Regions from separate parts of the Clostridium cylindrosporum DSM 605 genome, predicted to be linked through region 1. Evidence: riboswitches for the same ligand, from Rfam matches in the RefSeq annotation. Region 1 holds a riboswitch; the other holds the start of a gene.

Region 1 (12,265 bases):
TTATCATTTCCAGGAATAGGCGAAGCAGAAATGATAAAAAGATCATTTGGCTCAACTTTTATTTTTCTGTGGGTTGAAAATGCAATCCTAGCAAGTGAAGCCATAGATTCACCTTGGCTTCCTGTGGTTATTATTGTTACTTCTTCGCTTTTATGATCTGTTAGTTCGTCTATATCTAACTTATATTCCTCTGGAAGATGTAAATAACCAAGTTCAATTGCTACATTAGATATATTTTCCATACTCCTACCATTAAATGCAACTTTTCTTCCATACTTAATTGAAGCATCAATAATTTGCTGCATTCTATGGATGTTGGATGCAAATGTAGCAACTATAACTCTACCCTCTGCCTTAGAAAAAATCCTACTTAGTGTTTCACCAATTTTCCTTTCTGATATTGTATATCCCTTTCTCTCTACGTTAGTACTGTCTGCCATAAGAAGCAGTACTCCTTCCCTACCAAGGGCTGAAATTCTATCAAAGTCCATAACTAAGCCATCAATTGGAGTATAATCCACCTTAAAATCCCCTGTGTGTAGTATTACTCCTACTGGTGTATGAATAGCTAATGAGCAAGAATCAGCAATACTATGTGTATTTCTTATAAACTCAACACTTAAAAATTCTAAATTTACAGTGTCTGAAACTTTAACATCATATAACTTTGCTACATCAAGCATTTCATGTTCTTTAAGTTTTGTTTTTATTAATCCAAGTGCCAGTTTTGTTCCATATACAGGAACATTAATCTGTTTTAAAATATATGGTAATGCACCAATATGATCCTCATGTCCATGTGTTATAAAAAATCCTTTAACCTTATCCTTGTTATCAAGTAAGTAACTTACATCAGGTATTATAAGGTCTACACCATACATCTCCTCATCTGGAAAAGCAACACCACAATCAATTACAATAATTTCATTTTTATATTCAATAACTGTCATATTTTTCCCTATTTCTCCTAGTCCACCTAAGGGAATCACTTTAACATTATCATTCATTATCGCTATTTCTCCTTTAAAACATAATATACTCTAATGTTATTATTCCTAATAAATCTAAAATATATAACACTACAACTCTATTTATTATTTATCTTCTATACTATCCATAGAATTAAGTACTATTTTCATAGCGATAAAATCGTCTAAAAAACCAATAGGAACTATAAAATCAGGCAGGACATCTGTTGAAGTTATAAAGTATAAAAGCGCACTTCCTGTTAATATAATTTCTCTTAAAGAAGTATTCTTGGAACAAAATCTTTGATACATATGCGTTAACTTCTCTAGAAATGCACCACTTCCATTAAGATTAGTTAATTTTTTCTCAAAGTTTTCATATATAATATTTTTACCCTCAGTAGTTTTTGCATATTCCTCATATTTTTTAAGTTCAAAGGATATAGTCTTTTTAAGTTCACTATTCTCTGGTAGTTCTATCATCTTTAATAGGGATTCCAATTCATCATAATTTTCATCAAAACAGTAAGTTCCTTTATCCCTCATACAAATCTTATTATCCACCTTAGATAAATTGTATCCAGCAGCTTGCAAAAGGACTTCTAAAGAAATATTAAGTGCCTTTGAAAACCTATCTAAGTGATTCATATTAGCTTTCTGCTTATTATTTATTATTCTAGATATAGTAGCTTTATCAATTTCAGTTTTAATACTTAGCTTACCAATTGATAATGAATTTTCTTCTAATAAACTCTTCAAAATAGTACCTAACTTCCCATTATCATTTCTATCCTCCACTTTATCCACTCCTTATAGCCTTAAAGTTTTAATCTTAATTAAATATATGAGTTACATAAGATATAAGTTCTACTAATTCATCTATTTTGTTGAGATATTGCTAACAATGTGTTGACGTAACTGTAACACTTTACATATTTCTTAATAAAATAGATTAATAAAATATTTAAAGGAGTGAAATGAAAATGCTCGAATCTATTCTTCTTGTTTCCCTTTTATGTGTTGACTCATTTGTTGTAAGCTTTGGATACGGTACAAACAATATTAAACTGCCTATAAAGTCGATAAATATAATTACACTTGTATCCTCCTTAGTTCTTGGTATATCCTTATTCTTAGGTTCTATTATAAGCAGGATACTAACCCCTTCCATAACCTTAGCTATCTGTTTTTCTATTTTATTTCTAATAGGTTCTTTAAGATTATTTGAAAGCATATTAAAATCATATCTTAGAAGAAAATCAATTAACTCTAGAAACTATACATTTAATATTTTTGATGTGAAATTTAATATTGATATGTCTGTCGCTAAGGAGTGTTTAGATAGGAATAAAACGAAAATTGTAGGTGTAAAAGAAGCCTTTTCTATTGCATTAGCTTGTTCCCTTGATGGAATGGCTATTGGCTTTGGAGCTGCCTTAGTTGGTATTAACTATATTGAAGTTATAATATTATCTTTTATATTTAATACAATTGTACTGATACTTGGTAGCTTTATAGGCCGAAAAATTAATGAAAAGATAAGTTTAAACCTATCGTGGATTAGTGGACTTCTCCTAATTATAATAGCATTTATGAAGCTATAGCAGTAATACTTGTAAATAAAAAAGGTATAGAAAAAACTCTATACCCTTTAATTAATTTATTTATGACTTACTTGCTATATTCTTCTATATTTTTTAAGTACTAAGGAATTTAATATAATAAAGACTAACGTATACCCAATTAAAACAACTATATCTAGATATATATCCTTTAAACTTGCTCCTCTTATAGCTATACTTCTTAAGGCATCAGCACCATAAGTTAATGGAAATACCTTCGATAGTATACTCACCCATAAAGGAGCTTCCCTTAAGGAGAATAATCCGCAGAATAGTATTTGTGGAACAATTACTATTGGAATAAACTGTATAAGCTGAAATTCATTTTTAGCAAATGCGGATAAAAATGTTCCAAGTGACAAGGATACAGCTGCTAAAAGAACATTTACTATTAATATAGAAAGGAAACTGCCTTCTATAATTAGGTTTAATCCATATATCATAAATAGTTGTATAACAAGGGTTTGAATTAAAACAAAAAATCCAAAGCCCCAAAAGTATCCAAATACTATTTCTATTCTTTTTATAGGTGTTGCAAGGAGCCTATCTAGTGTTCCACTTATCCTTTCTCTTAGAAAAGCTATTCCAGCCATTAGGAATACAAAAAAGAATATAAAGAATCCCATCATCATAGGTGCAATAGAATCAAATAATGACATATTTTCATTTCCGTTAATATACTGAAATTCAATTTCTATTGGTTTAATTTTAAGCTTTGAGTACTTCATTACATCAGAAACTATTTCTTTAGTATAATTTGAAGTTGACTCTAGTATGCTTTTTTTAACTACTCCATTTATATCTGTTTCTGAACCCTCTAAACTAACCTTTAAACCCCCATTTGCAAATTCTACAATTCCATCTATCTCTCTATTTTTAAGTTTATTAAATGATAAGTATCTATCCTTTACAGCAACTATATCAGCCTTTTTTTCAAGTTCTGATTTTACCTTTGAAGGTAAGTTAATAATTTCTAATTTCGGTCTACTTAGTGAGGAATTCAATATTACATTTAATAAAAATATAACAAAGATTGGGGCAACAATCAAAAGTCCAAGTGAACGTTTATCTCCTTTTATTTGTTTTATTATTCTTTTTGCAACAGTAAAGCTTCTCATACTATATTTCCTCCCTTGAAGTACTAAAATATAAAAATGCTTCATCAATATTATCTGCATTAGATATTTTCATTAACTCCTTAGGACTACCATCAGCTATAATTTTTCCATCTCTTATCAAGGATAGTCTGTCACAGTTATAGGCTTCATCCATTACATGTGTAGTAACAATAATTGTTCCCCCAAGGGATTTAATTCTTTTAAACTCATTCCAAAAGTTTTTTCTAAGTAAAGGGTCTATTCCTACTGTTGGTTCATCAAGTATTAATAGTATTGGATTGTGAAGTAATGATATTGCAAGGGATAGTCTTCTTTTCATTCCCCCTGAAAAATTTTTAACTAACTTTTTCTTATTATTAATTAGATCAACGAGCTCTAGAACCTCATCAGCTCTTTCCTTAGCTATCTTTCCTTTTATTCCATATAACTCAGCAAAAAACAATATATTATCAAGTGCACTTAAATCATCATACAATGCATCGCTTTGTGCCATATATCCAATACTTTGTACAACCTCAAGTGAGGGAATTTTATATCCTAGTACCACAACTTCACCTTGAGATGCCTTTACCATTCCCATTATACTTTTTATTAAAGTGGTTTTACCAGATCCTGATGGGCCAAGTAGTCCTATGATTTCCCCCTTTGGAATCTCTAAGCTGATATTATCTAAAATAATATTTTTATCATATGAAACCTGGAGATTTGAAATACTAACAACACTTTCTTTTTCCATGTTCATTCCTTCTTTCAAAATATTTTATATATTTTCTTTGGCAATTCCATAAAGAACTACATCAATCATCTTTCTCATTTCCTCCTCCTTATTTTCCCATACCAAATACTCTGAAACTAGGTCATTGAAAATAATAAACCCAATTAATGAGCTAATAATACTTCTTGAAATAAGGCTTTTATCTATATTTCTAAAATTATTATTTTCTATATTTCCTTCCACAAACCTATCTATTAATTTCGTTAATTTCGGAAATATTTCCTCCTTTAAGATCTCAAATAATTCTTCAAAGTACATAGCCTCCACTAAAATTGTTTTAAGTAAAGGATAATTACAGCTAATAATTTTCAATCTATATACTAACAGTCTACTCATTTCATTACATAAATTTTCTCCACAACTTTCAAGCTTATTTTTTTCATAGTGTAATTCAAGAAAAGGAGTTAAAAAATCTATACTTATTGGAACAAGTAGACCAAACAGTAGATCCTTTTTAGATTTATAGTAATTAAAAATGGTTCCCTCAGACACATTCGCCTCTCTAGCAATATCGCTTATTCTACTTCCTCGAAACCCTTTTTGGGAAAATACTTTTATCGCAGAATCAAGTATTTGTTTCTGTGTCTTTGAAATATTAATTTCATACTTACATTGATTATTGAGAAAATCCCTTAAATCTCTAGAATTATATATTTTTTCATTATACATTCTCTCTTCCTCCTAAAAGCAAATTTAAATCTACTTGAAAAATAAACCCTAGGGTATAATCCTAGGGTTTATTAGTAAGAGTATTATTTAACTATTTAGTATTTAATTCTTCACTTACCTTCCCAACAGAATGCTTTCTTCCTTCTATAACTTCTTGTAGTCTTTCACCTACATTTTTGAATACAATAGTTATTGTTAAGAATACAAGCATAATTATTCCTAGTATTAGGGCATCCTTTCCAATCAAGGAATAATCTATTGTAGTTGCAGAAATTACTTCCCTTAATATTTCAACGCTATAGGTAAATGGCATATAAGGGTGTAATGCCTTAAATATGTTTGGCAATACCTCTATTGGGTATGTTCCAGAACATGAAGTTAACTGTAATATTAGAAGTACTATACTTAATAATCTTCCTGCATCTCCAAATAGGGATATTAAACATTGTACAATTGAAACAAATACTAGTGAGAAAAATATTAGAACTCCAAAATACGCAAATAAGTTTGTTGGCTTTAATCCTAATTTTAATAATGCAAATCCAAGTAAAAGTGCCTGCATAATACCTACAAATCCAAATGATAAGAACTTACCAAAAACCTTATTAAACTTAGATGTGTTTAAATCATCATCTGTCTTTGATGATATTACAAAGAACATCATAATTGCTCCTACCCAAAGTGATAGAGACATAAAATATGGGGCAAATCCTGTTCCGTAATTTGCTACTTTATTAGTAGGTGCCTTTACTACTTCAACAGGTTTTGAAACAAATTCTCCCATTGTTTTTGATGAATTTACAAGTCCAGATTTAATTTCATTTGAACCATCCTTTAGCTTATCTGAAAGCTCCTTAGAACCGTCATAAAGCTTTCCTACTCCATCCTTTAATTCTGGAATTTTGCTACCTAGTTCACTTACACCTGAGTTTAATTTAGTTTGTCCATCAAGTAATACCCCTGACCCTGTCATCATTTGTTTAGATCCATTATATAGTGCACCTACCCCTTCAGTAAGTTGCACAGAACTTCCTTTCAGTTCTTTAAGCCCTCCATTAATTTGACCTGCACCATTATTCAGCTTACTTATTCCGCTGTTTAATGTAGTCATATTATCTGAAACAGCCTTTAATCCACTTCCAAAAGAACCTGGATTTTTCTCATTAAGTCCTGCCTCAAGAGCATCAAGCCCTGTACTTATTTTACTCACACCAGAGCTTATAGCACCTAAATTGCCTGCGAGCTTTGTTGTTGCATCAGCATACTGGCTTACCTTATCTGTGTAGTTTTGAACACCATTATTATATTCATTAAAACTTGAACTTAAACTTTCTGTTCCTTGCTTTAATTTTTCAAGCTTTACCTTAGCATCTTTATTAGCTTCATTATATGCTTGTAGCTTTTGAAGTGCCGATTCTATATCTTTTTTATCTCCAGTTTCTATAGCCCTTTGAAGATCCTCTGATACTGAATTCATTACCTTAGATGAAGTTGATACACCACTTATTAAATCATCAACTCCGCTTTTAACTTTACCATATCCATTTAAAAGTTCATTTGAAGACTTTGATATTTTTTCTCCTCCATCTTTAAGAGCTGATGATGCACCTTCTAAGCCCTCTGTTTTTCCTTTAGAACTTCCTGATAAAGCACTATTTAATTGATCAGCACCTTCTTTAAGTTGATTCACTACTGGATAAATACTTGCATTAAATGAATCGTAAAGCTTTTTACTACCTTGTGAAAGCTTATTTGATCCACTTCCTGCAGACTCTAAACCATTTTTCAATTCATTTGAACCATCATATAACTTATCTACCCCTGTGTTTAGCATTGGTATCTTATTATTCATTTGTCCTAGTCCATCACTAACTTGTGATATTGCTAAATTTAGCTTTAACTGTCCATCATATAGTTTATTTGATCCATCTTGTAATTTATTAACACCATCTGAAAGCTGAGGTGTTTTGTCATTTAACTTACTTATTCCATCATATAACTTCCCACTTCCATCTGCTGCACTAGTAAGTCCATCCTTTACATCGTACAGTTTATCAAATGATCCAGTTACATAATTATCTGTAACACTTTCAATAATATTTCTTTTTAATTCTTCCTCAACCTTTGCGCTAATTTGAGAAGCTAAGTAATTTTTCTTTTCATTACATACTAATTTTAAATTAGCTACTTGAGGTTTTCCTTCCTTTGCAGAAATAATCTTTTGTGAGAAGTCTTCAGGTATTACAAATTTAGCATAATATTTATTTCCTGCAACTCCTTGATCTGCATCTTTTTCTCCCGTAAATCTCCAGCCTACATCTGTATTATCTTTAAGGTCATTAATCATATCCTTACCATAGTTTACAGTATCTCCATCTAGTTTTGCTCCCTTGTCTAAGTTTACAACTGCAACTGGCATTTCATTTAATCTGCTGTAAGGATCCCAAAAAGCATCTAAATATAGTAAAGAATATAAAAGTGGAACAACTATTATTGCTATTACTGACACTCTTATTATTCTGTTTTGTAAAATACTTTTTATGTCCTTACCTGCTACTTGTAGAAAATTCATATCCTCACCTTCCTTATTTAGTTTTTGTACTGAGTAGTCAGTATAATATATAATATATACCTTTTTCAAAAAATATCAAGTGAAATTTTGTTAATTTTTTAAAAATCTATATAATTTAATCAAACAGGTATTCTAGAAATAATAAAAAAAGCCACATAAAATGTGGCTTTAAATAGGCTTAATTATTTTCTAATTTAATAGTTTTTATCTTGAATATAAAGTAATATAACTTTACTATTATAACAAGTAAAAGTATCAATGTTACTACAGGCTTATTTACCAATAACATTGATACTATAATCATAGTATCTGCAAATATTAATATTATTATCTTTCTTTTAAGTGTCATTGACTTTTCTCTTATAAATTCTTCTAAATGCTTCTTATAGATTTTACTACCTTTAAACCAAATGTTTATCTTTTCTGATCCTCTAACAAAACAAAAGGATGAAAGAAGTAAAAATGGTGTTGTAGGCAGTATAGGTAGTACTATTCCTATAAACCCAAGTATTAATGATATAATTCCTACTGTCACATATATTATTTTTTTAAATCTACTCAATTTATCCCCCTACTACTTAATACAATATTTTATAATTAATATACTATTTACCTTACTACAATTATAATATATCAAAAATCAAAAGTAGAGTGTTTTAAACTTATAAGTTTATAATCACCCTACCTTATAATCAATTATCTAATTTTTTTATCCAAGCTTGACATTCACTTTTAATATTAGCCGCCCCTAATATAGCTGATATTACTGCATATCCTTCAATATCGTAAGGCTTTAAAATATCAATATTATTTAAAGTTAAACCGCCTATAGCGACAATAGGTATATTTACATTGCTTTTTATTGACTCTAAAGTTTCAAGGGAAACATCCTTTGCATCCTTTTTTGTTTTAGTGCCAAATACAGCACCTACACCTACATAGTCTGCACCGTTTTCTTCAGCCTCTATTGCCTCCTCTAGGGTTCTAGCTGAAACACCTAGTAACTTATCTTCTCCAATAAGCTTTCTAACTTCATTTGCTGGCAAATCACTTTGTCCAATATGTACACCATCAGCACTGCAAATAAGCGCTATATCTACTCTATCATTTATTATGAACTTAACATTGTATCTATTAGTTAACTCTCGAAGCTTAATGGCCTTCTCTAGAAATTCTTTACCTGATGCATCCTTCTCTCTAAGTTGTAGTGTAGTTACTCCACCTTTTAGTGCCTCTTCTATACAATTATAAAAATCTCTCCCATTTAATATACTAGAGTCTGTTACTAAATATAGATTAAAATATTTCATTTTATACTCTTAACCTTTCGCTACTCATCTATTTTACTAAGTTCTTTTAATTTATCTTCTGTTAAATCATATACACTATTCATTAGACTTTCTTTAAAACTTCCTATGGATGGATTTTCAGTATCTGCTATCTCACCACTTAAAGACATAGTAATAACTCCCATAGCTGCACAGCCTAATACATCCTTTGATGCTCCTAAATAACTTCCTATTAAGCTGGCGCTCATGCATCCAGTTCCAGTAATGCTTTTAAGTTTACTTGTTCCATTAAGTATTTTAATTACCTTTTCCCCATTTGTAATAAGATCCACTTTCCCAGTAGCAACTACTACACATTCAAGCTTTTTTGAAACTTTTTTTATTATATCTGAAATATCTTCTTCATTATCAAAAGAATCAACACCTTTTCCTCTAACATCAAAGCCACCGATATGCTTTATTTCAGATATATTTCCCTTAATAACATCAAACTTAACTTCATTTAATAATCTACTTGTAAATTCACTTCTTGTTTTTGTTGCAAATACACCTACTGGATCAAGAATCACTGGCTTATTATACTTATTTGCAGCTATTCCTGCTTTAACAAATAAATCCAGATGTGATGAATTCATAGTTCCTATATTTATTACAACAGAGTTTGATATACTTACTATTTCTTCTACCTCTTCATATGAATAACTCATTAAAGGACTAGCACCAATTGCAAGTGTAATATTAGCACAATCATTTATTGTTACCTCATTTGTATAATGAAGAACTAGTGGATTTATCTCCTTCACCTTATTTATTAATTGAAACATTGTAATTCCCCCTTTTAAAACATCTATCTCTCAAAGTTATGAAAATGATGTACAGGTCCAACACCATGTCCTATATCAAAACTTCTCTTTATCGCTTCAGTTATATAGTCCTTACTAAGCCCTACAGCCTTTTCTATAGAATATCCAAGGGCTAAATATGATGCTATTGCTGATGATAATGTGCATCCTGTACCATGGGTGTTTTTCCTATCTAGTCTTTCAGAAGTAAATCTTTCTATGATATCCTCTCCTATTAAAAGGTCAACTGCATCTCCTTGTAGGTGTCCCCCCTTCATAAGAACATATTTAGGTCCCATTTTAAGAATTGCTTCCCCAGCTTCTTTCATATCATCTAATGAGTTTATTTTTACTCCTGTTATTTCTTCAGCCTCTAATACATTTGGTGTAACTATAAATGCCTCTGGAATAAGATATTTTACTAGATTTTGTTTTGCTTCCACTTTAAGAAGGTAATATCCACTTTTAGATATCATAACTGGGTCAACAACTAGATATTTAGGTTTGTATTTTTTAAGTGATTCAACTATTTCAAGTATTATTTCAGGACTTGAAACCATTCCTATTTTAACCGCAACTGGAGGTATATCCTCACATACCACTTCTATTTGTTTCCTTATTATTTCATTTGATAATTCCTCAACCAAGAACACTCCCTGAGTATTTTGGGCTGTTATTGCGGTAATGACACTCATTCCATATGTTCCAATAGCGCTAAATGTTTTAAGGTCTGCTTGCACTCCAGCTCCTCCTGAAGAGTCTGATCCTGCAATAGTTAAAGTCGGAATTTTATAATTACTCATTTTAATCCTCCCTTCAAAATAAAAAGCAGCTATAATCCTAGCTTGGATATAGCTGCAAATGTATGCACATATAAAATACACTAAACATATATGAATTTAACATATGTTAATGAATCCTATAAATTCAAGTAGCTTTCCTACGCTGGTATTATCCAGATCAGGTACAAGGGTTGATAAATTATCTCTCAGCCATTTTGGCACCCCTAGCAAATTATTTAATTTATGCTTTAATTATATCCCAATTAATTGATTTTTCAAAAAGTATTTTTATATTTATGTTAATTAATATAAATATAAAAAGGTCTTAATGAAAACATACGTTTCATTAAGACCTTTTAAAAAGTACTATTTAGTAAATATTAATTTTCACCACATTTATTTTTATGATAGTTATATACATAAAATGGTATTCCAACTAACATTAAAATGAAGCCCCACATAACTATCTCAGCGCCTGATCCATATATAGTCCATATAGTATAAACAAATGCTAATAATGGAACAATTGCTTTCTTTATAAATATCTTAATATCAAACTTTTCCTTACCATTAAACATTAAGAACATTTCTGCAGCAGCTGTTAATAGGTAAATAGGTAAAAATGATAATGTTGCTAGTATAGTTATAAACGTAAAGGCTGCAACCATACTCTTTTGATAATTCATAACAAGTAGTATGTTTACAAGAACTGATCCAATAATTAATGAGTTAGTAGGAGTATTATACTTTGAATGTAGCTTCCCGAAAAACTTAGGGAATACTCCATCTTCTCCTGCAGCAAAGGCTACACGAGCTGTAGATAATAACCAACCCATTGTTGTTCCTAAAATACATATAACAATTGCTATTGTAAGAGGTTTTCCAATGGAGCTACCAAGTGTTAATGATAATATATCTGTAAATGGTGCTGTACTCTTTGCTAGCTGATCGTTTGGCATTGCCCCAATACTTACAACACTGATTAACATATAAATCACAGCTGTTATAATAATACCGTAAATTGTACTTTTTCTTACATTTTTCTCTGGGTTTTTAATTTCTCCTGCTGTTACGGCAGCGCTTTCTAAACCAACAAATGCCCATAATGTTGAAGTAGCTGCAAGTGGAATTGTACTTAATCCCTTACCAGCTGGCATTAATGGTGTAAAGTTACTTGAGTCAAAACTAAAGAATGCTATAATAACAAATAGTCCAAAGAAACAAATTTTAAATGCAGTAGCAAATGCCTGGAACTTTCCTGCTTGCTTTACATTTACAATGTTAATAATAGTAAAAATCCATAATACCGCACTTGAATAAATTATTGAATATAATGGGTTATTTAATGCTGGTATTAATGCAGCGCTATAACTTGTAAGCGCAACTACTATAGCAGCATTTCCAATCCAAGAACCATTCCAATAAAGCCATGCACATAAGAATCCTGTAAAGTCCCCAAATGCTACTTTAGTATACTGATATGCACCACCTGTTTGTGGATACTTTGAACCTAAATTAGCAAATGAAATTGCTATAAGTATTGAACCCCCTGCTGTAAGAACCCAAGCAATTAATGTAGCAAGTGGTCCTGATAATTGTGCCAGTGTAGCTGGAAGCATAAATACACC
Region 2 (22,073 bases), on a different contig from region 1:
ATCTAGGTCTCCTATGAAATTTGTATAACTCATAATAGCTCCTTGAAATTTGTTTAAATATATTATGTGTAGGTTTAGAAATGTTATCCATGGATATGGTCGTTTATCAGCACATAGAGTCCTGCAAGTAGTGGTGTTTAGGGTTAGTTACACTACTGCAACACAGCAGCTCAAATAAAAAACTGCTTACAATTCACATCATAAGCAGCTTTAAAAATTTATATTTTACTTATTTAATATATTAACAAACAAATCATCTGAACTTGGAATCTTATCTATTATTCCCTTTTCCTTTAGCCATTTAGCATTATCTTCCCAATGTTTCTTATCCTGTGATAAGAAAGGTTCTTCAACTGAATCCATTCCAGGTAGCAGGATTTTCATACTCTTCTTTTCTACAGATTCTGTTAGTGGGAAGTTATCCTTTTGTTGATTTTTAAGAAGTATTTCTAGAGCCTTATCTGGGTTTTTCTTCATGAATTCAAATCCCCTTTTAGCTCCTCTCATAAATTTTTCTAACTTTTCTCTATCATTATTAATGGTTTTATCATTAGCTACAAATATCATAGTATATTCCCTTGGCACTCCATAGTCTGAAGGATTTAAATAATTTACCTTGTATCCCTTATCTTCTAAAACCGGTACCTCATGATTTACAAGTGCTCCACTTACTGAATCTACTCTTTTAGTCATAATTGCTGATAACATTTCAAATCCTACATCTGTAAATTTAACTTTATTCGGATCACCACCATCTTGTTTTACCATAGTCCTTACGTATTCTTCATTTAGTGGATTTCCTGAATACCCAACATTTTTTCCTTCTAAATCCTTAGGTGATTTTATCTTTTTCTCATCTAAAGACATTAGAATACTTAATGATGAGTGAACCACAGCACCTACAGATTTTACAGGTATGTTTTCCTTAGCCTTACTCATTATAAGATTACTTGGATAGTCTATACCTAAGGTTGCTTTCCCAGCTGCTACTAAGCTCAGTCCATCTGTAGCATTAGATGGAAATTGTATATTTACCTTAATACCCTCATCTTCAAAATATCCATTTTCAATTGCAGCATATATAAAACTATGTATAGCATTTGGATACCAATCTAGTACCAAATTAACTTCTTCTAACTTCTTACCACTCTCTTTATTACTACTTGTATTGCTTGTCCCACAAGATGTAAACAGCAATGCAATAAAGATTACAAGTACTATAAATTTTTTCACTACTCATTCCTCCATGTTATTACTTTTCTTTCTATTACCCTTACTATACTTACAAATATAATAGCTATTAAGGATAATATAACTATAGGTGCAAATACCCCTGCTCCATCCAGCTGTGTCATCATTCTTTTACTAAGATAGCCAAGTCCGCTTTGAGACCCTAGCCATTCCCCTATTGCAGCACCTATAACTGCAAATGGTACTGATATTTTAAGGGCTGAAAAGAAGTATGGTAAAGATGATGGAATCCTTAGCTTTAAGAAAATATCCTTCTTAGTAGCACCGTATGTTATTAAAAGCTCTTCCATTTCCCTTTTAGTAGATGAAAGCCCATCAAAAACATTTACTGCTATAGGAAAAAAGGTTATTAATGTTGCAACTAAGACTTTACTCCATATTGTATATCCAAACCATAGTATAAATAGCGGCGCTAATGCAGTTATAGGTATAGTCTGTGTTGCAACTAAAATAGGATATACCGCATTTTTTATATTTTCATTAATACTCATAAGAACAGCTACTCCTACCCCTAGTAATATAGAAATTAAAAGACCTATAACCGTTACTGTTAAACTTGCTGACAAATGTACCGTAAATAATATTTCTCTTAGTTCCCATATCTTTACTAGTATCCTTGTAGGAGATGGCAATATAAACATTATGTTTATACTCCTAGCTACTGCTTCCCATATAATTAGAAGAATACTTGTGAGTATTATTGCTGGAGTGTACTTTCTCATATTTTCACCTTCTGTTTTAACTCATCTATAAGTTGTTCCTTAATCTTAACTAAGTCTTCCCTTGCTAACATATGCCTATTTCTAGGATAGTCTAAAGGAATTTCAATTTCTTTTAATTTACTTATAGGTTTATCTGTAACTACAAATATTCTACTTGATAAAAACATCGCTTCTTCTACGTCATGTGTTATGAAGATTATCGTTTTTTTAAGTTTAATCCACTGCTCCTGTAGCCACTCTTGTAGTGTAACCTTAGTAATTGCATCTAAAGCACTAAATGGTTCATCAAGTAGTAACAAGTTAGATCCTGTTAAAAGAGTTCTTAAAAAGGATACTCTTTGTCTCATACCTCCTGAAAGCTCCCTAGGATACTTGTTTTCACAATCCTCAAGCTTAAATATTTTTAGGTATTCCCTACCTCTTGATATAGCTTCTTTCTTAGGAACACCTTTAATTTCTAAAGGTAGACATGCATTTTCAAGGATAGTTCTCCATGGAATTAACAAATCTCTTTGAGGCATATAACCTACAGAATCCTTTCTACCTTCTACATCTTGATTATTGATTATAATTTCTCCATTACTAGCCTTTTCAAGCTTTGTTATAAGTCTAAACAATGTACTTTTTCCGCATCCACTTGGACCTATTATACTTACAAACTCTCCATTATTTATGTTTAGATTTAGTTTTTCTATTAAATTAAACTCTTCAGATTTGTATTTAAATGTAACATCGGAAAAATTCAATATACTACTTGTCACCTTTAGCTACATCTCCTTTTTATATGCCATGTTCCAAAAATCCATTTCGTATATACTTGATTTAATAAATATATCTAATAGATTCTTCTTTTCTTCCCCTGAAACATCTTTGCATATTTCATTTATGTAATCTATCCATTTGTTTGTAAATTCTGTATAACCTTCAGACTCGTAACTTTCTATCCAAGGCTTATAAAAATTATTATCTAAATTATTCTTATACTTTTCATAAAGCTTCTTTCCTATATAGTTATAACTCCATGTACATGGCATAACAGCCATAGCTATCTCCTTAATGTTCCCTTTAAGTGCAACTGACTGCATATAGCTTGTGTAGCTTAAGTTGGGAATTTCTATATCATATCTTTCAGCTTCCTCCTTGCTTATTCCAAAGTCTTTTAGATATTTTATATGTACAGCAGCTTCATCCTCTATGATTCCTTCTATCGCTTCATAGAAAAACTTCATTTCCTTAAGTCCATTTGCTTTAGTTATGCCTATTGCATAAACCTTTATGTATTCCTTTAAGTAGAGGTAGTCTTGAATGAGATAGTTCTTAAACTTTTCCCTATTAAGTATTCCTTCCCCTATCTCCTTTACAAAAGGATGTTCTAAATATCCATTCCAAATTTCATTTACTTCTTCAAATAAGTAATCAGTAAACTTCATTTTATTATCCCCTTTATTTTTATTGTTTTTTAATTTAAATCTAGTGTGCTACCCTCCTTTTTACAAATAAAAAACAGCTACCTACCTAATTGGTAAATAGCTGCAAAGGTGCACAAAAACAAATATAATCGAAAGTATGCTTAAATTTATGCATACCTTTAGTATTATATTTCATAAAGCTTTCCTACGCTGGCATTATCCAGATCAGGTACAAGGGTTAGTATTAAACCTCTCAGCCATATTGGCACCCCTAGCAAGTTATTTGGTTTTATATATACATTATATCTAAATTTTAAAACTTTTCCATATATTTTTTAATTACTTGTCTTAGGAAGCCTAGTTAATTGCTTCATCCAAAATCTTAATGATGCTTGCATTACTGGCCCTACTAATGGTACTGATAAAAATGTACCTATTGCAACTGGTCCACCTATTAACCATCCTATTGTTAGAGCTGATATTTCAAGTATAGTTCTAGCCAGTCTAACAGAAATTGAAAATCTCTTTGATAAATAAAGTGTCATTCCGTCCCTTGGTCCTGCCCCTACCTTAGATGCTACATACATTCCTGATCCTGTTCCCATGAGAACAATACCAATTAGTAGAAGTATGCTTCTTGGTAGTATTTCTGTAAAATTAGGTATAAATCCTAGGTCTAGTATAAGATTTAGAAAGTAACCAACTATTAATATATTTAATATACTTCCTATAGCTGGCTTTTCCCTCTCAAGAATACAAGTAGTTAAAACCATGATTATACCTACTATTTGAACCCATCTACCTACAGATAAACCACTTAAATTAGAAAGTCCTATGTGAAGAACATCCCATGTAGCCACTCCAAGATTCGCTGTAATTGAGGTTGCAGCACCTAGTGCTAAGACAAATATTCCTCCTACAAATACCATAACTCTAATTATATATGCCAATGCAGTTTCTTTGTGTGTATCAACTATATCACTATTCTTCTTTTCCTTGTTATCATCTATTATCTCATTACTTTTTTCTTCCATAGTTATCTCCCCTATTCTAGGTTTTTCATCATTTGAAGTAAAACCTTTTTAAATATTTCTAATTCTTCTTTATCTATGTTTTGCATAGCCTCTTGTTCTAGATTATATGATTCTGCACTCCATTTAGGAAACATTTCATAGGCCTTATCTGTTAAACTAATAAGCCTTTGCCTTTTATCCTTCCCTTCTCCTCTAATTATCCAGCCCATTTCTTCCATTCTACTTAATGTTCTAGTAATAGTTGGGGCCTCAACGCAAAGATATTGACACAGTTCAACCTGTGTACACTCTCCCCTTTGGTATAAATATAATATGATTCCCCATTGAGAAGTGTACAATCCATGTGGAGATATCCTCTCATTTAGTCTTTTATTAAAATACCTAGCTAATTGATTTGCTCTATGTCCATATAAATCCAACTTTATTCACCTCTTAAAATAGTTACCTAGGTAAGTATATACCCTAAACTAAGATTTATCAAGGAGTTAAACTACCTAATATACTAAAAGTTCCCTAAGGGCATAATCCTTAGGGAACAGTATTATCTATTATCTACTTTTTCAGGATACATATCATGATTCATTAGTCTGTAGTTTGCCATTTCCTCATACTTAGTACCTGGCTTTCCATAGTTGCAATATGGGTCTATACTTATTCCTCCCCTTGGAGTGAACTTTCCCCATACCTCTATATATTTAGGGTCCATTAACTTAATTAGGTCCTTCATGATTATATTCATACAATCCTCATGGAAATCTCCATGGTTTCTAAAGCTAAATAGATATAACTTCAAAGACTTACTTTCTACCATTTTAATTGATGGTATATAGCTTATATATATAGTTGCAAAATCTGGTTGACCTGTTATTGGGCATAGACTTGTAAACTCTGGACAATTAAACTTTACAAAGTAGTCGTTATTAGGATGCTTATTATCAAAGGCTTCTAGTATATCTGGGTTATATCCAAAATCATACTTTGTTCCTTGATTTCCAAGTAGTGTTATGTTATCTAATTCTGATTCTTTTCTTCCACTGTGACTCATAACTATTTCTCCTTCTTATCTTCTAAGTATTTATTTAGTCCATTGTTACGAAGTATGCAAGATGGACATTCCTTGCACCCATCCCCTATTATCCCATTGTAGCATGTAAGTGTCTTTTCTCTTACATAGTCAAGTTTTCCGAACTTATCCGCCATCTCCCAAGTTTGGGCCTTATCTAGCCACATTAAAGGTGTATGAACTACAAAATCATAGTCCATAGCTAGGTTTAGTGTAACATTTAGGGACTTTATGAACACGTCTCTACAGTCAGGATATCCACTAAAGTCTGTTTCACATACCCCTGTTACTATATGCTTTGCACCTTTAACCTTAGCTAACACACCTGCGAATGTTAAAAACAGCATGTTTCGCCCTTCAACAAAGGTTGATGGAAGCTCTCCATCCTCACCTTTTTCTATCTTTATATCATCACGAGTTAGTGCATTTGGGGCTAATTGATTAAGAAGTTCCATATCAAGTATATGATGTTCAACCCCAAGTTCCTTTGCAATATCCTTTGCGCAATCTATTTCTAAACTATGTTTTTGGTTATAGTTAAATGTAACCGCTATTACCTCATCAAATTCCTTAAGTGCCCAAAACAAACATGTAGTAGAATCCTGTCCACCACTAAATACAACTACCGCTTTCTTATTCATATCTCCTATCCTTTCTATCCGATAACTACTTGTTCCTGGATAACAATCTCTAAGAATCAAGTGAGTAAAAACTCCCTTGATTCAAGATCTTTGTTTATACTCCTCTAGCATCCTTATCCCATATAACCTTATGCAGCTGAACCTGAAGCCTAACTTCATTAAGCTTCTTCTCCTTCATAAAATCTACAATTGTCTCCATTTCAATCTCCCCTAAAACAGGGCTAAAGTAAACTAAGCATTTAGATGTTAATTCATGTTCTTTAATAATGCTATATGCTACATCTAAATCCTCACGACTTCCTACTACAAACTTATACACATCATCTATTTCAACACTTTTTAGATTTCCTGTGTTCATGCGATTTGTCATTCCGCTTTTAGGTAGCTTATAATCAACTATAAAACTTATATTTTGAAACCTTTCCTTAAAAGGTAATATATCAATAGACCCGTTAGTTTCTATATGAACTACTAAATCACTATCTTTATTAAGCATATCAAGAAGGTTTTCAATTCCATCTTGAATTAATGGCTCTCCACCTGTTAATGTAACATTTCTAGCTCCATTTCCCTTTATATAATCATAGATATCTCTAGCTGATAAAACCTCACTTATATTATACCTATCCCATGAATAGGTAGTATCACACCATGAACATCTTAGATTACAATTAAAAAATCTTATAAATGTAGCAAGTTCTCCAGAAGTTGGACCTTCTCCATCAACAGATAAAAATTTTTCTATTATATTAAACATTTTTATTCCTCCGTATATATGCAGCTATTTGTTGGCGTTTCAAATAGTTCTACTTCATAAATCTTAAATCCCTTAGACTTTAGTCTATTAAAAACATCCCTAGACATTTCCTCAGCTGTTGTTCTGTATGGTACAAAGACAATGTCAAAGTTATTTGGAAGCACCTCTAGCTTTGCAGCAAGCTCTCTCCCTTCTTCATTATCCTCTATAAGAAGCTTATGGTCAAAGTCCTCTGCAATCTCCTTTAATGCCTTTTTAAAATTTGTAAAGTCATCAACCATTCCTCTACATTGTCCAGATTCCTGCAACGTCTCTGACTTTAATGTTGCAACTAGTCTATATCTATGCCCATGTATATTTGCACACTTTCCTTCATATCCACATAGATAATGTGCCATGTCAAATCCTACTTCACTTTTTATCTTAAACATAATTATTTCTCCTTAAACTAAAAAAGGTTTATATTCCTGCTAAACTAGTGCAAAAATATAAACCTTAAGTAATTTCACTTAAAATTTTTGCCTAGTTTTATTTATAGACAGGATGGTCTAACGAACTGTCTGTTATTTTTTTATTTTTCTAATAAAAAAGGTTTGTTTATTACACAAAACTAGTATAATAAACAAACCTTAAGTATTCTTACTTAAAATTTTTGCCTAGTTTTTTTTAAGGACAGGATGGTCTAAATGAACTGTCCATTATTTATAATTTACATTATGTATTCTAACACATTAGAATATTATATTCAAATGCTTATTTCTGTTAGATAATATCCTTTGACCAAAGATAGGCCTTATTCCAGTATGTTGTATTTATACTAGTTTTCTGTACTACAGACCCTGCTCTTGGAGCGTGTATCATTTGTCCGCTTCCTACATAAATACCAACATGACTTACACGTCCTGTGCCATTTGTACTAGAAAATACTAAATCACCTGGCTTTAAGTTTGAACGCTTTACGGTTGTCCCCATTTTTGATTGTTCTGCTGATGTTCTAGGAGCCTTAATATCACCTGCATTTTTATACACGTATGTAACAAGTCCCGAGCAATCAAAAGACCTAGGACCTTGTGCTCCCCATACATAAGGCTTTCCAATTTGTGCCTTAGCTAGCTTTACTATTTTATCACGTTTAACCTTTTCAGCTTCTTCTTTACTTACTTGGCTATTTAACTTAACATACTTTGAGCTAACCCATCCGTACTTATTACTACTTAGCTTTATCTTATACCATCCACTTTGCTGACCTACTATTTGAAAGTTAGCTCCCTTAGAAACTGTGGATATTACATTTCCACTTTCAATCTTTGGAGTTTTTCTAACATTTAATCCCCCAACAGTAATAGTAGCAGTTTTATTAATTAAACTAACCCCACTTGCAAATACGCTGGAGCAAGTTAACATTATCATTATTGCAGCCATAGGTATTAACTTCTTAATCTTTAACATGTGTAATTTCCCCCTTAAAAACTTGTAACCCTTTTGTAACTTCCTATATTTTATCACGTAACTATATACATATTGTGTAGAATTTTAATTTTATTATATAAAACTTATAAAGTTTTATCAACAAATTTAACCATAGTAAGATAAAAATTTATCATATATCCATTATTATACTTTACTTATTATGTATACCCTATAAATATATCGGATATATAGGACAAAACTGTAATATTTTTTGTATATATAATGGAATATATGGTATATTATTCACAGGAGCTAAACAACACTTTCCTTATCCATTTTATCACAATAAAGGCTATATGTGTTTTTTCCTTTCTCCTTAGAGTGATACATTGCCGCATCTGCATGCTTAATTATACTCTCATAATCATTACCATCAATTGGATAAATGGCAATTCCAATACTACATGTAATATGTAAACAATGTCCATTTAAATCCATACATCTGCTTAAATCACTAATTATTTTATTAGCAGTGTTTTTAACATCTATCTTATCCTCTACACCATTAATTATAATCGCAAACTCATCTCCACCTTGCCTACAAACAATTCCCCTTCTATCAACACTATCCTCTATACGTTTTGCAGCAATCTGAAGAAGTAAATCACCACAGGAATGACCAAATGTATCGTTAACATATTTGAATCTATCTAAGTCTATAAACATTACCGCTATCATACTATTATCTTTTCTATTAGAATTCATTAAGCTTCGAAGTCTATTTTCGAAAAATCTTCTATTAGGCAAATTAGTTAAATAATCATAAAATGCCAAATGAAAAAGTTCCTCTGTCCTCTCTACTACCTTTGTTTCCAAGGTTTCATTTAGTGCTTTTAGCTTTTTAATTAAAGCTTTGTTTTGAAGATTTATTGTTACTTGTCGTATATTAATTAGGATTATACTTATACCGGAGCAAATCCACACTACTATATCTTCTTTTATAAAAAGTAAAACAAATAGTAATATCACACTCATTCCTGGTAAAAAAAACATGAATCTGAATACTTTATTATATTCTATTGTTTGATTTTCAGATATATATTCATTCCCTGATTCTTTCCTAAACTTTAACCCTGCACTACTTAATAAAAATGCAAACATCGACCATAAAGGGTCTATACGACTTCCTGTAAAATAACTCCCAGTTGTCTGTAGATAGCAATAGGCTGAATTAGCAATAAGCAGAACAAAGAAAGCTGCTGCAATCATAGACATACTTTTCTTTTCATCACGTAGGTCCTTTAAGAATAGATAACAGGTTAATATAAATAAAATCCCAATATCCACTACAGGATATATAATATAGAAGGTTAAATCTAAAAAGTTCGTAACTTCTACTTTAATAATATTAGGTAATATTACATAAACCCAGGTTAAAGCAACTGCTATACATACTACTGTCATAGTGTCTAGTATTAATAGCAGGGTAGGATATTTATTTATTTTATTATGAAACTTATAAACTAGGGAAATTAAAAATATCACTGCTGATAATGTCCAGAAAAAATGTTCCCATCCTGCAGTAGGTACTTTTACCCCCAAAATCATCTCATAGTAATCCACTACCACTTGCCCCATAAGGTTTACTATAGAACCTATTGAGAGAATAAGCCAGAAGTAACTCTTTTTACTGCATTCTTTTTTATAAGTATATATAAGACATGCTGCTGCAACTAAAAGAGGAATAGTTTGAAATATATTAGATATAAAATTAAAATATAAGTTTTCATTAAAAAATGTTATCCAAAGATAATATAATACTATGTATAAAGCCATCGAGGCATAAATCGATGTCTTAGGATTATTGTTCTTCATTTGTAAATCCTCCTAAAGCATATTGCTTAAATCAATTTCACTTATATTATCGTATACTTAATTATAGAGGAAAAGTGTTTATGACAATCTTTTAACATGAACTATTTAAAGCTTTAGGCTTTATATTCGCTATATGTATCATTGAATTTATCTTTAATATAGTAAAACACTGCAATTTAAAAGAATAAGAATGGAGGAACTCTTATTTGAATTCCTCCATCCTCAAAATAATATATTTACTTAACAAAAGGATTATAAAATCTATTTCCATCATAAAAAGTTACTATAAATGATAATATGAGTACTATAATAACAATAATTAGTGTAATAATATCAAGCTTTCTAAGGGGTTTCTCAGCATACCATGTACGCTTCTTATTCTTTCCAAACCCTCTTAGCTGCATTGCATTAGATATTACATCTATTCTATTTATACTTGATATTATTAAAGGAAGTAGTATTGTTGCTGAATTTTTAAGCCTTCTATGAAACTTATCCTTTTTACTAAGTTCTACTCCCTTAGCCTGCTGGGCCTTAGATATATTGTAGTAATCTTTTTGTATGTCTGGAATATATCTTAATGCTATAGCAACTGCATACCCTACCTTATAACTTACACCTATTCTATTTAAACTTGATGCAAATTCACTAGGGTCTGTTGCTAAAATAAATAATAATGCCACAGGGATTACCGCAAGATACTTTAACATAAAGTTAAACATATAAAATAATTGTTCTAGTGTAATAGTATAATTCCCAATAATGTGTAAAACCTCATGCCTTGTTCCATATACCTTGACACCATGTTCAGGGGAGAATATATATATTGCAATTATATTCATGATTATTAAAACAGCCATAAATGTTAAAGCAACTTTAACTTCCTTAAACTTAATCTTGGAAACTCTAAAAAGTACCAAACTAATTATAAACATACTTAGAAGTACAGGGGTATCATAGGTAAACATTGCAGCTATGCTCCAAAGCAGGAAAAAAACTAACTTTGTAGCACCTGTAAGATTATGAATAATTGAATCTTTTTTTATATAGGAAAGTGTTACACTACCTGCCATTACCCTCTCACCTGCCTATCATAATGTATGAACTTCTTTATAAATTCCTTAGGATCTGATATATTACATTTCTCTGCTAGATTAAATAGTGAAGTTTCCTTTAAATTAGCTTTTTCTATAATCTCATGATTAGTTAGAATTTCTACAGGTGTATTGTCGGCTATAATCTCACCATCTGAAAAAACCAAAACCCTTGATATATATTCAAGCATAAGGTGCATATCATGTGTAATCATAATAACCGTAACCCCCTCAGAATTTAGTCTTTTCAAAAATTCCATAAACTCTGTATAATGACGAAAATCCTGACCTGCTGTAGGTTCATCTAATATAATAATCTCGGGATTTGTTACTAATATACTAGCTATAGTAACTCTTTTCTTCTGTCCAAAACTAAGGGCTGAAATAGGCCAATTACGGAATTCATATAAACCACAGACCTTTAATGTATCCTCTACCCTTTTCTTTACTTCCTCTTCACTAATTCCCTGTGCATAAAGCACAAGTGCAACCTCATCAAATATCATGCTTTTAGAAATCATTTGATTAGGGTTTTGCATTACATATCCTATATGCTTTGCCTTCTCTTTAATGTCCTCATTTGATATATCATTATCATTTAGGTGTATTTCTCCAGTAAAGTTAGACTCAAAGCCACATATAACCTTTGCAAGTGTACTTTTCCCAGCACCGTTACATCCTACAATACCTAGCATTTCACCTTTATGCACCTTAAAGCTTATTTGCTTTAATATATTCTTATCCATGTTATAGTTAAATGATATATCCTTAAGTTCTAGTAAGACTTTATCTTTTCTTGGACTTTCAGATAATTGTACACCGTAGCACCAATTTTGAACCTTTTTCTTGTTATCATCATCTATACTAATAGAATCTATTCCACTTGGATTTATATCCTTAGTAATTGGGCACCCTGCATACTTTAATGCAGATAGATATAAAGGTTCCCTTATTCCAGCATTAACTAAGAAGCAACTTGATAAAAGTTCATCTGGTGACATATCAGCTTTAATAATTCCATTTTCCAAAAGTATAATACGGTCTACTTCTTTATATAATACTTCTTCAAGTCTATGCTCTATAATAACTACAGTAGAGCTTCTTTGTTTCATTATCTCATCAATGAGTTCAATTGTTTTCTTCCCAGTAGCTGGGTCTAGACTTGCAAGAGGTTCATCAAATAATAGAATCTTTACATCTCCTACTATAACCCCTGCCATAGATACTCTTTGCTTTTGACCCCCTGATAAATCATGTGGAGAAACCTCTAGGTAATCCTCCATACTAACTATTTTTGCAGTAACCTTTGTTTTACCTATTAACTCGTCTCTATCTATAAGGTCATTTTCAAGGGTAAATGCAATGTCCTCCCCAACTGTTAAGCCAATGAACTGCCCATCGGTATCCTGAAGTACTGTACCTACATCTTTACTAATATCGAACAAAGTCATGTTTTTAGTATCATTTCCATTAATTCTAAAAACTCCACTCATATCTCCTTTATAACTATGAGGTATAAGTCCATTTATACAATGTGCAAGTGTACTCTTACCACTACCTGAAGCCCCAGCTATTAATACTTTTTCACCTTCATATATAGTTAGGTCAATATTACGTAATGTTGGTTCAGCCTGTGATAAATACTTAAAAGTAAAGTCTTTAAATTCTATTATTGGTTTCTTCATTTAATATCTCCTAATTATGCTCTTTGATTAATAGATAAAAAATATTATCTTAGGGCTATAGGCTTATTGTTCAATGTGTAAACTTCCCTTTTTCACCTTTGTCTTTGAAAAGGCTACTAAAAGTATAGTCCCTATAATTGCAGTAGTTGCAGTATTTGATAATCCTGCAAAGGCTCCCTGTGCAAATACCTTATCTATTGGTTCACCATATATAAGAATATCAAGTCCAGGTGCAACTAACATCCAAGCTACAGCATGTCCACATATTTGAGATAAATTAAAAGCAATAATTCCCTTTAGTCCAAGACTTTTTGTTTCTAGATCAATAATATTCTTTCCTAATCCAACAACTAAACCAAATATTCCTGATGCTAGTATCCAACTCCACCATGGTGCACCCCAGGAGAGGTCTACCAGTGTATGCCCAATTATACCAATTAAAAAACCTGCAATAGGTCCAAATAATAATGCAAATAGTCCTAAAACAGCATATTGGATATTGATGCTTGTATCTGGTATAGGACTTGGAATAGCAACAAATCTTCCAAGTACGAAAAATAGAGCTGCCCCTATACCTATGGCAACCATAGTTTTAATGTCTAGTTTCTTCATAATTATCCTCCTTTAAATAGAATTAAATCATGTAAAATATTTCCTATTATTCCAAGGTACTTTATATGATTTAACTTCTATGATACTAACGCAAAAATTAAATGTCAATATATAAATATATTGACATTTAATTCTTTTTCTGGATATTAATTTTTCATTAACAATATAGAATTTAATTATAGATTAAGTCTCGAAGCAAAGGTCTAACTATTGGATAAATTTCTATGCCTTTTTTTATATAACCTATATGCAGTAAATACTACTCCAATGAAGCATATAACTGCTGTTGTCATATATACAAATCTCATTCCATATATGAATACATCTTCCCTTCCCTTAATATAATCCGCCACTTTATAGCCTATTTTATGACTCATTCTACTATAAAGAAGTGCGGTGGCAATTGATGCACCAAAAACCATACCTAGGTTTCTAACTAATGCATTAATACTTCCTGCAATTCCAAGTTTATTCTTTGGTACCATAGACATTACTAAGGAGTTATTAGGTGATTGGAATAATCCATTTCCAATTGATAATACTGAAATATAGATTATTATAGTTACTAAACTTGAACTTTCATTTAACATACTCATTAAAACTAATGCTGTAGTTGTTAAAAATAAACCTAGACAGGATATAGACTCAGATCCTACCTTATCTGAAATATAGCCACTTATAGGAGCTATTAGTGAAACAATTATTGGAGATATAAACATAATAAGTCCTGTAGATGCAGGTGAAAATTTTAATACATCTTGAAGATAAAAAGGCTGAACTATATTTACACATATAATGGCTATATATGAAGTAAATGCACAAAACAAACTTATAGAGAATAACTTATTCTTAAATATTTCTAATTCAATTAATGGATTACTAGTTTTCTTTTCAAATTTAACATAGATAATACTAGATATTATTACAACAACAAATCCTGCAATAATAATTGGATTATCATATCCTAGCTGTTCTCCCTTCATTATAGAGAAGAATAATACAACTATAACAATTGCAAATAATAATGCTCCTTTTATATCAAGTTTTTCATCAAGCTTTCTTTGCATCTTTGGAAGAATTTTAATAGCAAGTAAAAATGTTATTATCCCAACAGGAACATTTATTAAGAATATATAATGCCAACTTAGAAAGGAAACAATAAATCCTCCTAAAGGCGAGCCTACCATACTTCCTATAGCAACAAAGGTAGCAGATATACCAAGTGCCCTTCCTCTTTCATTAGCTGGAAAAATTTCAGTTATTATTCCTTGATTATTCGCCATTGCTGCTGCTGCACCAATACCTTGAACTATTCTTGAAAATACTAAAAATGATATTGAACTTGAAATGCCACAAAGAAGTGAACCAATAGTAAACAAACAAATACCAAAGTTAAACATCGTTGTCTTTCCCTTAATATCACCGAGTCTTCCAAAAATTATAATCGTAGCTGAAATTACAATCAAATAACTTGTTACAACCCAGCCAATTGACGCCATTCCTACAGAAAGCTTTTTCGCCATAATAGGAAGTGCTACATTTACTATACTTGCATCTAAGGATGCCATAAATGGTAGAACTACTAATATAAATAGAATTGACCATCGTTTTTTATATGTATTATCTAAACTCTGCATATTCACTCCTCCATTTAATAATTATATTTATATTATATTTTAGCATGTATACTCAGAATACCTTATTATATATTTCCACTAAAACTTATTATTAACCATTCCCTTGTCTTTTAGCAATTCCAAGGATAATCATATAATTACAAATAAGTTCCTATTATTATAATTATTACACGACATAATTTGACCTTTATTTCACATACTAAGAGTGTTGTAAATATTAATAATGAAATTAGAGGTGAATTATATGAGAAGACTTACTGAAGCTGAAGTACTATCACTATCTGGACTACTTAAGATGGAAAATGACGGACTAACAGTTGCTAAGGCTATGCAAGCATTAATCAAAGACGATGACCTTAAAAGACAAGCTGAAGCTGGTATCCTTGCAACAGAGTGTAGAATAAATGGAATCCAACAATTCATTAACGAAAACCAAGTTACATTTACAAAGGAGGTACTATAATATGGCTTCTTTCATTACAAATAGAATTAAAGATACTATGGAAATAACTGATGATGTTATAGCAACTAGTATGATAGCTAGTGCTTCTGCTGGTGCAGGAGCATACCTAAGTGCTGGTATGACTTCTACTACTCCAGAACTTAGAGCAATATATCTAGGAAACCTAACACAAGTTCTAGGAGGGCATTCTGCTCTTACAGAACTAATAGTAAAAAAAGAATGGGCGAAACCTTATAGTGCACCTACTGAACAATTACTAGATGTTTATAACAAGTCTAAGGATAGAATTTAATTAGTTAAATAAAATCTCTATCATAAAAATAGTCTGTGAATCCTCTTTGTAGAAATTATCTATAAAGAGGTCACAGACCTTTTTTAGAAAGTTATATTTTAAACCTTAAGACCAATGTTTACTTCAAATTCTCCAATAGATGTATCCATATTAACACTAATTACTTCATTTTTACTTATCATAAGATGTACATCTTTTCCAAATATCATTGAAGGTGTTGATATATCTACACTGCATCCATTCTCACCCATAATCGTTGCTGCATTACCTGTAATCATATTAGTAAGTTCACTTACTGCACTTCTTCCCATCTCATCTATCTCATCAATAGACATTCCCATCATCATAGCGGATATAACCTTTTTAGCTGTATCCTCAGACATACAGTAGGATACATTCCCCTTTAAATCTCCTATAAGCCCTATTATAGATGTTACTTCCTTACCTACAAACATTTCCTCTTTTTTCTTAATCCCTGAAACCTTAATATCTGTTATACCAAACTGCCCAAGTACACTTTTCATAGAATCTAAAAATGGATCAATATTTTTTATATCCATATATTCCTCCTACTTTTCACATACACATATTACAAATAAAACTCACTTTAATTATTCAAATAATTTCCTATAATATATTTTACACCTAACCTCACTGAATGGTGCATAAATACCTTTAGATGAAAAACTTTCTTAGAGAATTTCTTTAATAATATATTATTTTATTTTCAATATTCTGTAATATATGCTAATTTATACATTTATCGTACATTACTTCAGAATTATTTATAAACTTTACCCAAACTTATAATAATATTTTCAAAGAATTAATTCATTCTCTATCTAACCAAAGAAAATATATATTAAAACACCCCTTTGACATTTCTGTCAAAGGGGTGTTTTGCCCTAAGAATATAATTATTTATATTCCTGCATGTAATCTAAATCTCTAAGCCTATATTTACTTCAAATTCTCCAATTGATGTATCCATAATTACACTTATTGTATCAACTGTACTAATAATAAAATACATATCTCTACCAAATACCATAGATGGTGTAGTTATATCTATACTACGACCATTTTCACACATACTAGTAATTGCATTTCCTGTAATCATATTAGTAAGTTCCCCTACTGCACTTCTTCCTATCTCATCTATCTCTTCAATACACATCCCCATCATCATAGCTGAAATAACCTTTTTTGCAGTATCCTCTGACATACAATAGGATACATTTCCCTTTAAGTCACCTACTATCCCGATAATAGCGCTAACTTCCTTTTCTACAAGCATTTTTTCTTTTCTAGATAAATCCGCAACCTTAATATCCGTTACACCAAACTGTTCAAGTATGCCTTTTAATGAGTCTAAAAAAGGATTAATATTCTTTACATCCATTAATCTAGCCCTCCTTCAAAGGCTATGTTTATTTTAAGTTTACCATATGGTGATATATACATCTCTGATATGGAGTTAATCTTCGGAATAGAAACCACTGCACCTTTTCCCGCAAATACAACTGGTGGAGCAAGTCTCAACTTAAGTTTTAAATCATTATTTAGTTGAGTTATTGCACTACCCGCTATTATGTTATTTAATTCTGAAACTGAGGCTAATACCATATCTTCTCTTTCATCACTAAACTCTTCTCCTGTAATACATTTTGCAATACTTATAGCAAGATTTGCCTCCATATCTAAAAGAAGTCTTCCCTTTAGCTCCCCAGTATATGAAACAATACTTGAAACTCCATATGATACTATGCTATCAGAGTCCTCATTAATTTCCTTTTCAGCTTCAATTTTAATTCCAATCATTTGATCAAAAATTTCAAGTATATTAACCGTAAAAGCTTCTATTAATTTTCTATCCATCACTTTTTTACCCCTTTAAAATATTTCTTACAGCTTCAAGCATTTCATCTTCTTTAAAAGGCTTCTTTAAAAAATGTTTTACCCCTATTCCCTTTGCTTCACTCATTACCTCTTCATCTCCCATTGCACTAAGCATAAGTATATTTGCATTAGGATTAATATTCATTATTTCCCTAGATGCACAAAGTCCATCCATAATAGGCATAGTTATATCCATTGTAATTAAATCTGGATTTAATTCATTAAACTGTTCTATACCTTGCTTTCCATTTTTAGCACATCCACACACCACAAATCCATTAGGTTCTAATGCTCTCTTTATTATGCTATGTATCATTGGAGAATCATCTACTATTAAAATTCTATTACTTTCCATATATAATCCCCTTTTTGTAACTTATTTTTTATTAATTGCTTTATATAAACATACAAGTTCTTTTAATATGCTGCCATTTTCATAATGTCCCCAGCATTTAGTATAAGTACTACTTGTCCATCTCCTAAAATCGTTGAACCTGAAATACCAGGAATGTTAGCAAGATAATCTATTAATGGCTTTATTACAAATTCCTGTTCACTAACTAACTTGTCTACTACAATTCCAACTTTATCTACTCCGTTAGAAATTATAACTATGTTCAATTCTTCATTTACAACTGAACCTTGTCCAATATTTAAAATCCTACTTAACCACTCTATACCAATTACATCTCCTCGAAGATGAGTAAAGTGCTTTTTCCCAAATTCATAAATATTATTATTATTAATTTTTACAGTTTCAACTACGTTTTCGATAGGTATTATATAAGTCTGACCTTGACTTCCAACTAAAAGCCCTCTAGAAATAGCTAAGGTTAAAGGTAGTTTTATTGTTATTTTAGTTCCCTTATCTACCTCGCTATCAATACTTATAGTTCCACTAATACTTGTAATATTACTTTTAACAACGTCCATACCTACCCCTCTACCTGATATTTCTGTTACCTTTTTTGCGGTACTAAATCCAGGTATAAATATCAAACTAAGTATTTGACTTTTGCTTAACTTGTTTGCATCACTAACACTAACAAAACCTTTTTCAATAGCTTTTTGCTTTATTTCCTCATGGTCTATTCCCTTACCATCATCCTCTACTTCAATATAAACGTATTTGTTTTTGTTGTATGCTCTTAAAAATATTGTTCCTATTTCATTCTTTCCTTTACTTCTTCTCTTTTCTGAACTTTCAATACCATGGTCAGCTGAATTTCTTATTATATGAACAAGTGGATCACTTATTTGTTCAATGATTGTTTTGTCTATTTCTGTTGTTTCTCCCTCTGTTATTAAATTAATCTTTTTATTACTAACCTGAGAAACATCTCTGATAATCCTTGGCATTTTCTGAAATACATTTTTTATTTCTATCATTCGAATTGACATAATAGCATTTTGAAGTTCATCGGATATTCTATTAACTGAGCCTCCAATTTCCTTAACTTCCTTAGCAAGTTCTGGAATGTCATATTCTATACTTAACTTTTTAGCTAGATGCATAAATGAATTTTTGGTTATCATTAACTCCCCAATCATATTCATCATATTATCTATCTTATCCTGATTAACTCTTATACTCTGTAAGCTAGTATCTCTTTTTAAATTATCACTTGCTACATTGTTTACTACTTCGTTTTTTGTAGATTCTTCACTTAAATCTCTTTTATCTGATGATTCTAATCCTTGCTCTAGGATTTTATTTATCTTACTTAAAATTGAATCCTTAGGTAAATTAGTTGACTCATTATTATTAATAATACTAACGCAGGCCTTTAAGTAATCAACAACCTCATAACTTAAATCTACCATTTCCTTTGTAAATATAATTAATTTATCTCTAAACATCACAAGTAAAGACTCAAATGAATGGGTTACTTGGGATATATTTTTTGCAATAGATAAGATAGGGTTTACCGCTGTTAAAACACTTAACAGTACCCCAATTCCTCCCTTGGTGCTATGTATACTTCTAAACATATTATTCATAGCATCACTATCATCACTGTCTTTATCAAGTTTAACTAAGTACTCACTTTCGATTCTTTCTAAATGCTCGAAAGTTTCCTCAACAAACTGATCCTTAATCTCTTTTAAAACCGTATTTTTAAATTCATCAGATTCCAAAATATCAACAGAATTTTCATCATGGAGATTGGTAGTACTTTTATCACTTATTTCATTATTATCATCTGAAGTTAGATTATTAGATTCTATAGTTAATTCACCTATGTCCTTAGGATTTTTATTAATATCAACAATTTCCTGAATTTTTGTTATAAGCTCATCTACTTTATCTTCATTATCTAATACAACTTGGAAATTGTCCTCTGACTTACTATCATCTATATCTTTAATTTTAGATCTAATATCATATATAAGTCCTCCAAGCAAGTCTATTCCCTCTATTAGATTATCAATTATATTTCTACTAATTTGGATTTTTTTCTTTCTTAAACTATCTAATGTATTTTCAATTGAATGACTTAACTTCGTAATACATACAAGCCCTAGAAAGGATGAGCCTCCCTTTATACTGTGAACCATTCTAAATACGTCATTTATTATTTCTTCACTTTTTTCTGTGTTTGCTTCAAGGTTAAGTAATCCTTCTTCTAAGGCATCTAAGTATTCTACTGCTTCCTCTATATATGAATTTAATATGTCTAAGTCCCTGTTTTCAAAAATATAAGTCATTTTATACACGCCCTTTTCCAACAAGTTCTTCTATTGTAGTACTAATTTATACTATTATTTATGTAATTGTTTTGAATAAACAATAGTATCTCCAATTTTTTGTGCTTTATAGCTAGATGAAATTCTAGCAATTGATTCAGAATGACCAAGAAAAATAAATCCCCCAGGACTTAAACTATGGTAAAGGGCTTCCACTACCTTTTTTCTTGATTCAGTACTAAAATATATAAGTACATTTCTGCAAAATATAAAATCACAATTACCTATTTTAAATATTTCATCTGAGTTAAACAAATTTAACCTTTTAAACTCTACATACTTTTTAACCTTTAAATCAATATGGTATCTATCACCTTTCACTGTAAAATACTTAACTAAATATTCCTGTGGCATTTCCCTCATTGCCCTATCATCATATATGCCTTTTTTAGCAGCATCAAGAACCTTATTATTTATATCTGAAGCAATAATTTTAATATCCCAAACCTCTGGCTTATCAAGCATTTCAAGCAAAATTATTGCAAGTGTATAGGCTTCCTCTCCTGTTGCACATGCAGCACTCCATATTTTTATACTATAATCTTTTTTTCTTTCCTTTTCCTTAACTATAATAGGAAGTACATCCTCTGCAAAATTTCTTAGCTGTGGAAAGTCTCTAAAAAAGTATGTTTCATTTACAGTTAATTCATTAATTAATTTATAAAATTCTTTTTCATTTGGAGAAAATCTTATAAAGTGATAATACTCTAAAAAATCACTAATATTTATATCCTCCATACAGTTTTCTATTCTTTTTTCAACAAAGTACTTTTTATTAAGTTCATATGAAAGACCTGTCTTGCTGTAGATTAAGTCGGTATATTTCTTGTAAAGGACATCATCTAATTTCATATTTACACTTCCAATCTAGTAATAGCTCAGTAAACACATTAGCTAATCTTCTAATTATTATTTTCTGTTCTTTTATCGCCATAAACCTAGGAAATTGTATCCTTCACCTTATATTTAATTATTTACTGCTCTAATTATTTCCTGTGGAATTCTATATGAAGGAACTACAATTCCAGCTCCCCCTCTTTCTATAGCTTCCTTAGGCATCCCAAAAATAGTTGATGTTTTTTCATCTTGAGCTATTGTAACTCCACCTGCTTTTCTTATTTTAACCATTGCATCTGCTCCATCATCCCCCATGCCTGTCATAATCACTCCAATGGTCTTTTTAGCTCCGAAGCATTCAAGTGCAGACTCCATAACTATGTTAACGGATGGTATAAAAAGTGTTTTCGGCTCCTCTGTTAGCCTTACTATATGACCACCTTTATATTTATTTTCCCTAGATATAAAATGATACCCTCCAGGAACAACAAATCCTTGTCCATCAACAATAGCATCACCTGCTTCAGCTTCCTTAAATCTAAATGGACTTGCAGAATCAATTCTCTTTGCAAAGGTGCTCGTAAATGTAGGTGGCATATGCTGTACAATAATTATTGACGCCTTAAGGTTACTAGGTATATGAG

The links. Region 1 has a riboswitch for thiamine pyrophosphate ahead of thiD (bifunctional hydroxymethylpyrimidine kinase/phosphomethylpyrimidine kinase). Riboswitches for the same ligand answer to the same signal wherever they lie in the genome.
Region 2: another riboswitch for thiamine pyrophosphate. It lies ahead of tenA (thiaminase II); the one in region 1 lies ahead of thiD (bifunctional hydroxymethylpyrimidine kinase/phosphomethylpyrimidine kinase).

Annotation. Positions count from the first base shown of each region.
Region 1 is NZ_LFVU01000002.1:94,863-107,127, forward strand. Features, by position in the region: gene CLCY_RS01035 (ribonuclease J) at 1-1,007, opposite strand, end outside; gene CLCY_RS01040 (DUF1232 domain-containing protein) at 1,095-1,766, opposite strand; gene CLCY_RS01045 (manganese efflux pump) at 1,952-2,572, shown strand; gene CLCY_RS01050 (ABC transporter permease) at 2,647-3,708, opposite strand; gene CLCY_RS01055 (ABC transporter ATP-binding protein) at 3,710-4,444, opposite strand; gene CLCY_RS01060 (TetR/AcrR family transcriptional regulator) at 4,469-5,152, opposite strand; gene CLCY_RS01065 (YhgE/Pip domain-containing protein) at 5,244-7,724, opposite strand; gene CLCY_RS01070 (YbaN family protein) at 7,903-8,286, opposite strand; gene thiE (thiamine phosphate synthase) at 8,417-9,034, opposite strand; gene thiM (hydroxyethylthiazole kinase) at 9,055-9,837, opposite strand; gene thiD (bifunctional hydroxymethylpyrimidine kinase/phosphomethylpyrimidine kinase) at 9,861-10,658, opposite strand; TPP riboswitch at 10,776-10,873, opposite strand; gene CLCY_RS01090 (APC family permease) at 11,018-12,265, opposite strand, start outside.
Region 2 is NZ_LFVU01000026.1:288,592-310,664, reverse strand. Features, by position in the region: gene CLCY_RS08400 (DUF421 domain-containing protein) at 1-33, opposite strand, end outside; gene CLCY_RS08395 (ABC transporter substrate-binding protein) at 226-1,233, opposite strand; gene CLCY_RS08390 (ABC transporter permease) at 1,233-1,973, opposite strand; gene CLCY_RS08385 (ABC transporter ATP-binding protein) at 1,970-2,734, opposite strand; gene tenA (thiaminase II) at 2,741-3,403, opposite strand; TPP riboswitch at 3,568-3,665, opposite strand; gene CLCY_RS08375 (YczE/YyaS/YitT family protein) at 3,718-4,416, opposite strand; gene CLCY_RS08370 (MarR family winged helix-turn-helix transcriptional regulator) at 4,428-4,835, opposite strand; gene queF (preQ(1) synthase) at 4,958-5,461, opposite strand; gene queC (7-cyano-7-deazaguanine synthase QueC) at 5,464-6,120, opposite strand; gene queE (putative 7-carboxy-7-deazaguanine synthase QueE) at 6,215-6,877, opposite strand; gene CLCY_RS08350 (6-pyruvoyl trahydropterin synthase family protein) at 6,880-7,308, opposite strand; gene CLCY_RS08345 (C40 family peptidase) at 7,640-8,326, opposite strand; gene CLCY_RS08340 (GGDEF domain-containing protein) at 8,600-10,162, opposite strand; gene CLCY_RS08335 (energy-coupling factor transporter transmembrane component T family protein) at 10,399-11,235, opposite strand; gene CLCY_RS08330 (ABC transporter ATP-binding protein) at 11,235-12,941, opposite strand; gene CLCY_RS08325 (ECF-type riboflavin transporter substrate-binding protein) at 13,005-13,553, opposite strand; gene CLCY_RS08320 (MFS transporter) at 13,757-15,190, opposite strand; gene CLCY_RS08315 (hypothetical protein) at 15,435-15,653, shown strand; gene CLCY_RS08310 (spore coat protein) at 15,655-15,945, shown strand; gene CLCY_RS08305 (chemotaxis protein CheX) at 16,044-16,505, opposite strand; gene CLCY_RS08300 (chemotaxis protein CheX) at 16,886-17,347, opposite strand; gene CLCY_RS08295 (chemotaxis protein CheX) at 17,347-17,823, opposite strand; gene CLCY_RS08290 (response regulator) at 17,831-18,199, opposite strand; gene CLCY_RS08285 (chemotaxis protein CheA) at 18,262-20,553, opposite strand; gene CLCY_RS08280 (CheR family methyltransferase) at 20,608-21,444, opposite strand; gene CLCY_RS08275 (protein-glutamate methylesterase/protein-glutamine glutaminase) at 21,559-22,073, opposite strand, start outside.